DNA from 3 places in the Pseudomonas sp. 300 genome. Region 2 is predicted to be linked to each of the others. Evidence: predicted binding sites of a transcription regulator. Region 2 holds the regulator's gene; each other region holds the start of a gene.
What was found. Region 2 encodes FliA, which starts transcription of late flagellar genes. Its sites were predicted from a motif close to CTAAAGTTTNNNNNNNNNNNGCCGNTAA; they were not measured.

Region 1: a site for FliA is predicted at 1,116-1,143, ahead of Q7W83_RS27560 (methyl-accepting chemotaxis protein). Genes of this name have one in related genera too.
Region 3: a site for FliA is predicted at 1,381-1,408, ahead of Q7W83_RS15545 (methyl-accepting chemotaxis protein). Genes of this name have one in related genera too.

What each region holds. Positions count from the first base shown of each region.
Region 1 covers NZ_JAVLRV010000003.1:468,484-470,753, forward strand. The annotation lists gene Q7W83_RS27560 (methyl-accepting chemotaxis protein) at 1-1,012, opposite strand, end outside; gene Q7W83_RS27565 (LysR substrate-binding domain-containing protein) at 1,194-2,114, opposite strand.
Region 2 covers NZ_JAVLRV010000002.1:2,744,393-2,746,662, reverse strand. The annotation lists gene fleN (flagellar synthesis regulator FleN) at 78-908, shown strand; gene fliA (RNA polymerase sigma factor FliA) at 905-1,645, shown strand; gene Q7W83_RS18920 (chemotaxis response regulator CheY) at 1,813-2,184, shown strand; gene Q7W83_RS18915 (protein phosphatase CheZ) at 2,207-2,270, shown strand, end outside.
Region 3 covers NZ_JAVLRV010000002.1:1,994,883-1,997,152, reverse strand. The annotation lists gene Q7W83_RS15545 (methyl-accepting chemotaxis protein) at 1-1,253, opposite strand, end outside; gene Q7W83_RS15540 (undecaprenyl-diphosphate phosphatase) at 1,547-2,270, shown strand, end outside.

The sequences.
Region 1 (2,270 bases), on a different contig from region 2:
CACCCAGCGGCGCCAGCTTGCTGCGCAGCAGCCAGACAGCCGAGCCCACGGCGATCAACATCGCCAGCAGGCTGCCAATTGCCAATTGAATGCCGACAGCCCAGGTGACAGCACGGATTTCGCTTTTCGGCATGCTCGCCACGACTGACCACGGCCCGCCTTCAAATGGCACGGCAATGCTGTAGAAGTCTTCGGATTTGTCGCTCCAGAACTCACCTTTACCCGGCGTCTTGGCCAGACTGTTTATCGTCTTGACCGCTTGATCCGGTGCTTGCACGCCTGCAATCGGCACCAGCCATTTGTTCTGCTCATCGAGCAATGCCAGAGAACCGGTCTGCCCGATGCGGAAGCGTGTGAGGTTGGCAAATTGCGCGTTCTGCGCGTCGGTGTAATCGAACCCTACGTACAGCACGGCAATAACCTTACCGCTGCTGTCGCGTACGGGGGTGTATTGCGACATGTAGAAGCGTTCGAACAGCAAGGCTCGACCCACGTAATTCTGCCCCGCCAACAGGCGGGTGTAAGCCGGGTTCGCGTGATCGAGCAACGTGCCGATGGCGCGGCTGCCGTCCTGTTTAGTGACGTTCGTACTGACCCGAATGAACTCATCGCCGCTGCGCACGAACACCGTCGCAACGCCCGCGGTCATTTGCTTGAACTCGTCCACTTCCTTGAAGTTGTTGTTCAGCACCTCGCTGCCCAAGTGCAGGCCGGGGGTCTGCGTGCCCGCCACGGTCACCGGTTCGTCCGGATGTACGCTCAACCCTGCGCTGAAGCGCTTCTCGAACAGCCCCGCCAGGCGTTGGGTACTTTCACGCAATGTGCCGTGAAACGTACTCAACTGGTCGGCCAGCAACCTCGCCTCGCTGGCCAGGTGTTCTTCGCGGGTAGCGAGGTTGGCCGTGTCCAGCGAACGCAAGGCGAACAGGGTGCTGCCGCTGATGACAATCGCCAGAATAACGGCGAGCGCAAGACCAAGCTGTGAGGCAATCCGGGCACGAGGTTGAGACATGACAGCTCCTGGCCGAGCGATCTGATCCTCCTTGATCGGCTACTCAGCAAAATTTCTAATAATGGGAATTGCGTCGAACCTGCACGAAGGTTCCATCTGCAGATTTTCGGCGGCAAACCTGAATACTTGAGTGAAAAGCCGGGATATGGCTCAAGGCCGCTATTTCGAGGGCTCTATCGATTCAGCTCAAGTGCTCGACGTCCGGCAATTTCATGGCCTGCGCTTCGCTTTGCAGAAAATCGCTGAGGCGGCGCAAACGTTCACCTCCGGGGCGGGTTTTCGGCCAGACGAGGTAATAATGCTCACCGCTGGCGACGGCAGTCGGCCACGGCAAACTCAGACGGCCCTGCGCCACATCCTCGGCCACCATCAAAAGATCGCCCATGGACACGCCATAACCCCGGGCGGCGGCAATCATCCCCAGCTCCAGCGTATCGAACACCTGTCCGCCCTTGAGCGACACCTGATCGGTCAATCCCATGCGCTCAAGCCAGTTGCGCCAGTCACGTCGGTCCGGCGTCGGGTGCAGCAATTCGGCATTGGCCAGGCGCGCGACGTCCCACGGTTGATCCTTCAGAAGATTCGGCGCGCCGACCGGAATCAGTTCCTCCGGGAACAGCAGACTCGCCTCCCAGTCCGGCGGAAAATGCCCGTTGCTGAGGATCACGGCGCAGTCGAACGGTTCATGGTTGAAGTCCACCGAGTCGATGTCCATCCAGGCGCTGGTCAGTTGCACCTCGTTACCCGGTTGCAGGTGGCGGAAACGGCTGAGCCGCGCCAGCAGCCAGCGCATGGTCAGGGTCGACGGCGCCTTCATGCGCAGGATGTCATCTTCGGCGCGCAAGGTATTGCAGGCGCGCTCAAGGGCGGTGAATCCTTCGCGAATGCCCGGCAGGATCAGCCGCGCCGACTCGGTCAGTTGCAAATTGCGCCCGCTGCGGTGAAACAGCCGGCAGGCAAAATGCTCTTCAAGCGTACGAATGTGCCGACTGACCGCGCTCTGCGTAATCGACAACTCTTCAGCGGCACGGGTAAACGAGCTATGCCGCGCCGCCGCTTCAAATGCGCGAAGGGCATAAAGAGGAGGAAGACGACGGGACATACGGAAAGCTCCTATGGCGTAATTTCGTCAACTTATCAGAAACTCCCCTGGATGAGTTTTAATCATGCCACCCATCCTTTTTATCCCTTTGTGCAAACCCTGCAGAGCGCCGAGAATCGACGCTTTCCTGTTCTCTTCGACCCTAGAGCGTGATGA
Region 2 (2,270 bases):
GCCATGCATTGTTCAGTTGATGAACGCGCAGCCAGTAATGTGGCCTCCGTCTATGCAAGACAAGGTAAAGAAATAACATGGGCAGCATGCATCCCGTACAGGTGATCGCGGTGACCGGCGGCAAAGGTGGCGTCGGGAAGACTAACGTGTCAGTGAACTTGTCCCTGGCTCTAGCTGAGCTCGGCCGGCGCGTGATGCTGCTGGACGCCGATCTGGGGCTGGCGAACGTTGACGTCCTGCTGGGACTGACACCCAAACGTACCCTGGCCGACGTCATTGAAGGCCGCTGTGAGCTGCGCGACGTGTTGTTGCAAGGCCCCGGCGGAATCCGCATCGTCCCGGCCGCGTCCGGCACTCAAAGCATGGTGCATCTGAGCCCGGCTCAGCATGCCGGTCTGATCCAGGCCTTCAGCGATATCGGCGACAACCTCGACGTGCTGGTGATCGACACCGCTGCAGGGATTGGTGACTCGGTAGTCAGTTTCGTTCGTGCCGCGCAAGAAGTCTTGCTGGTGGTCTGCGACGAGCCGACCTCGATCACCGACGCCTACGCCCTGATCAAACTGCTCAACCGCGACTACGGCATGAACCGCTTCCGGGTCCTGGCCAACATGGCCCAGAGCCCGCAGGAAGGCCGCAACCTGTTCGCCAAGTTGACCAAGGTCACGGACCGCTTCCTCGACGTCGCCTTACAATACGTCGGTGCGGTGCCGTACGACGAAAGCGTGCGCAAGGCTGTGCAGAAGCAGCGCGCGGTCTATGAAGCCTTTCCGCGCTCCAAGTGTTCCCTGGCTTTCAAGGCCATCGCACAAAAGGTCGATACCTGGCCGCTGCCCGCCAACCCGCGTGGGCACCTGGAGTTTTTCGTCGAGCGCCTCGTGCAACAAACGGCAGGACCCGTGCTATGACCGCCAGCGGTTACAACCTCTACAAGAAGTCGGCACGTGACGCGCAGTACGAGCTGATCGAGCGTTACGCGCCACTGGTCAAACGCATTGCCTACCACTTGCTGGCGCGACTGCCCGCCAGCGTCCAGGTCGAAGACCTGATTCAGGCCGGGATGATCGGCCTGCTTGAAGTGTCCACCAAATACGACGCCAGCAAAGGCGCGAGTTTCGAGACGTACGCGGGCATTCGAATCCGCGGCGCCATGCTTGATGAAGTGCGCAAAGGGGACTGGGCGCCACGTTCGGTCCACCGCAATACCCGCATGGTCAGCGACGCAATTCGCTCGATTGAAGCTAAAACCGGCCGTGACGCTAAAGATCACGAAGTTGCGGCCGAACTCCAATTGAGTCTCGACGATTACTACGGGATTTTGAACGACACCCTGGGCAGCCGGTTATTCAGTTTCGACGATCTGTTGCAGGACGGCGAACACGAAGGGCTGCACGAGGATGGCGCGAGTGCTCATCTCGAGCCGTCACGCGATCTGGAAGATGAACGCTTCCAGGCGGCGCTGGCGGACGCGATTGCCAATTTGCCGGAGCGTGAGCGACTGGTGTTGGCGCTGTACTACGACGAAGAGTTGAATCTCAAGGAAATCGGTGAGGTCCTGGGGGTCAGCGAATCTCGGGTCAGCCAGTTACACAGCCAGTGCGCGGCCCGTTTGCGGGGGCGTTTGGGGGAGTGGCGAGCGCGCTGAAGGCAGTGTGGGGACACTGCGAACGTGGCTGGTGTGGTGTTGAACTGCGCCGGTCTCGATCTGTTGTGCTCCAGACAGTCATTGAGTGCTTTGCCGGATTGATTGAAATGGCGCGTCCAGGTGCTGGGGGCGTTTAAGACTGCTTGGAGGTCGAATTGGACAAGAACATGAAAATCCTCATCGTTGATGACTTCTCAACGATGCGGCGGATCATAAAAAACCTGTTGCGTGACCTTGGGTTCACCAACACGGTCGAGGCCGACGATGGCGTTACTGCCATTCCGGTTCTCAACAGCGGAAGCATCGACTTTCTGGTAACGGACTGGAACATGCCTGGCATGACCGGTATCGATCTGCTGCGTCATGTGCGCGCCGATGAAAAGCTCAAGCACCTGCCGGTGCTGATGGTGACCGCTGAAGCCAAGCGCGAGCAGATCATCGAAGCGGCCCAGGCCGGCGTAAACGGCTATGTGGTCAAACCCTTCACGGCCCAGGCGTTGAAAGACAAAATCGAGAAGATTTTCGAACGCATCGGTTGAGAAACTGCGCCACGGGGGAGCTATGGACCACAAAGAATCTTCACAGGGCGATTTTGAATCGACCCTGAAAAAACACGCGGTCGAAC
Region 3 (2,270 bases), 750 kb from region 2:
AGGCGCACCTCATCGGCCACGACGGCAAACCCGCGCCCTTGCTCACCGGCACGGGCAGCTTCGATGGCCGCGTTGAGGGCCAGCAGGTTGGTTTGCTCGGCGATAGAGCGGATCACTTCCAGGACGCTGCCGATCTGGGTGCTTTCTGCGGAGAGGGTACGGATGACCTCCACGGCCTGATCAATCGTTGAAGACAGCTTGTCGATTTGTTGCAGGCTGCTGTCGATGTTGACCTGGCCCTGCTGCGCCTGAGACTCGGCATCGCGCATTTCACTCGCGGCGTGCTCGGCATTCTTCGCCACGTCCTGCACGCCATAGGTCACTTCATTGATGGCCGTGGCTACCAGTTCCATCTGTTGCGATTGCTGCTGACTTCGTTGCTGGGCCTGGGCGGCGTCGTTGCCCAGTTCGCTGGACGACTGGCCCAGGGCGCTGGCAGACACCTGCAATTCGCTGATCACCTGTCGTAGCTTGGCGGTGAACGCATTGAAGTGACGTGCCAGCTGCGTGACTTCGTCCTGGCCGTGGGTGTCGAGGCTGCGAGTCAGATCGCTCTCGCCGCTGGCGATGTTGGCCATGGCGTTCACGGTGTCCTGCAGCGGACGGACGATGCTGCGGGCAATCAGGATCACCAGCAGCGCCATGATGGCGGCGATCACCAGCCCGACGACTGTCGCTTTCCAGACCTGGCCCATGAACTCGGCTTGCATGTCATCGATGTACACACCCGAGCCGATCACCCAGCCCCACGGCTCGAAGAGTTTGACGTAGGAGGTTTTTGCGACCGGATCGCTGGCGCCCGGTTTCGGCCAGCGATAGTCGATCGGGCCGGCGCCCTTGGCCTTGGCGAGGGCGACCATTTCATTGAACAGCGCAAACCCGTCGGGGTCGCGGATCGCCGAGAGGTTCTGGCCATCGAGCTTCGGGTTGACCGGATGCATGATCATCACCGGCGTCAGGTCGTTGATCCAGAAGTACTCGTTCTGGTCATAGCGCAGGCCGCGAACGGTGGTCAGTGCCTGTTTTTGTGCGGCTTCGCGCGTCAGCGTGCCGGCGGTTTCGAGCCCGTGGTAGTAGGTCAGAATGCCGCTGGCCGTCTGCACGACGTGCTGGGTTTTCTGCGCCTTGGCTTGATACAGGTCCTCGTGAATCTGTTTGAGCATCAACACGCCCAACGTCAAAAGCATCATGACGGCCACGATCAAAATCAGCCACAGGCGCCGGCTGATCGACATATTGCGCAAGCTGTTCATAACGCTGTCACTCCTGTTTCTTTTTCTTGTAATAAACGACCGCCAGCATCCAACCACATTTTGCCGATCGGGCATATCCGACCCAAGTCCAATAACGTGGCAGCGTTATTCAGCCTTGTCTGATAGGATTTCGGCCCCGCACGGAAAAACCTGAATCCAAGTTGATTTTTCACGGAATGTTTACGGTTCCGTCTGGATTCTGTGCGCGTCGGGTTGCAGCGACGATGATCGCAGTCAATGTTTTGGAAAATATTAACGGGGCATGCCGCAGTGCATTGCTTTTTGGGGGATTGATGGATCTTTGGACCGCCTTTCAGGCATTGATACTTGGCGTTGTAGAGGGGCTTACGGAGTTTTTGCCCATTTCCAGTACCGGACACCAGATCATCGTGGCCGACTTGCTCAACTTCGGCGGCGAGCGGGCCATGGCGTTCAACATCATTATCCAGCTTGGGGCGATCCTCGCGGTGGTGTGGGAGTTTCGCCGCAAGATTCTCGATGTCGTCATCGGTTTGCCGACGCAGCCCGGCGCCCGTCGCTTTACCGCCAACCTGCTGATTGCCTTCATGCCGGCCGTGGTCCTGGGGGTGATTTTCGCCGACCTGATCCACCATTACCTGTTTAACCCGATTACCGTCGCCACGGCATTGGTCGTGGGCGGTATCGTGATGTTGTGGGCGGAGCAGCGCCAGCATGAAGTGCATGCCGAAACCGTCGACGAGATCACCTGGAAAGATGCCTTGAAAATCGGCTTCGCCCAGTGCCTGGCAATGATTCCGGGTACCTCGCGTTCAGGCTCGACGATCATTGGCGGCTTGCTGTTCGGGCTGTCGCGCAAAACGGCCACCGAGTTTTCGTTCTTCCTGGCGATGCCGACCATGGTCGGTGCGGCGGTGTACTCGGGCTACAAGTATCGCGACCTGTTCGTCCCTGCTGATTTCCCGGTGTTTGCCCTCGGCTTCGTCACCGCCTTCATATTCGCCATGATTGCCGTCAGGGGCTTGCTCAAGTTCATCG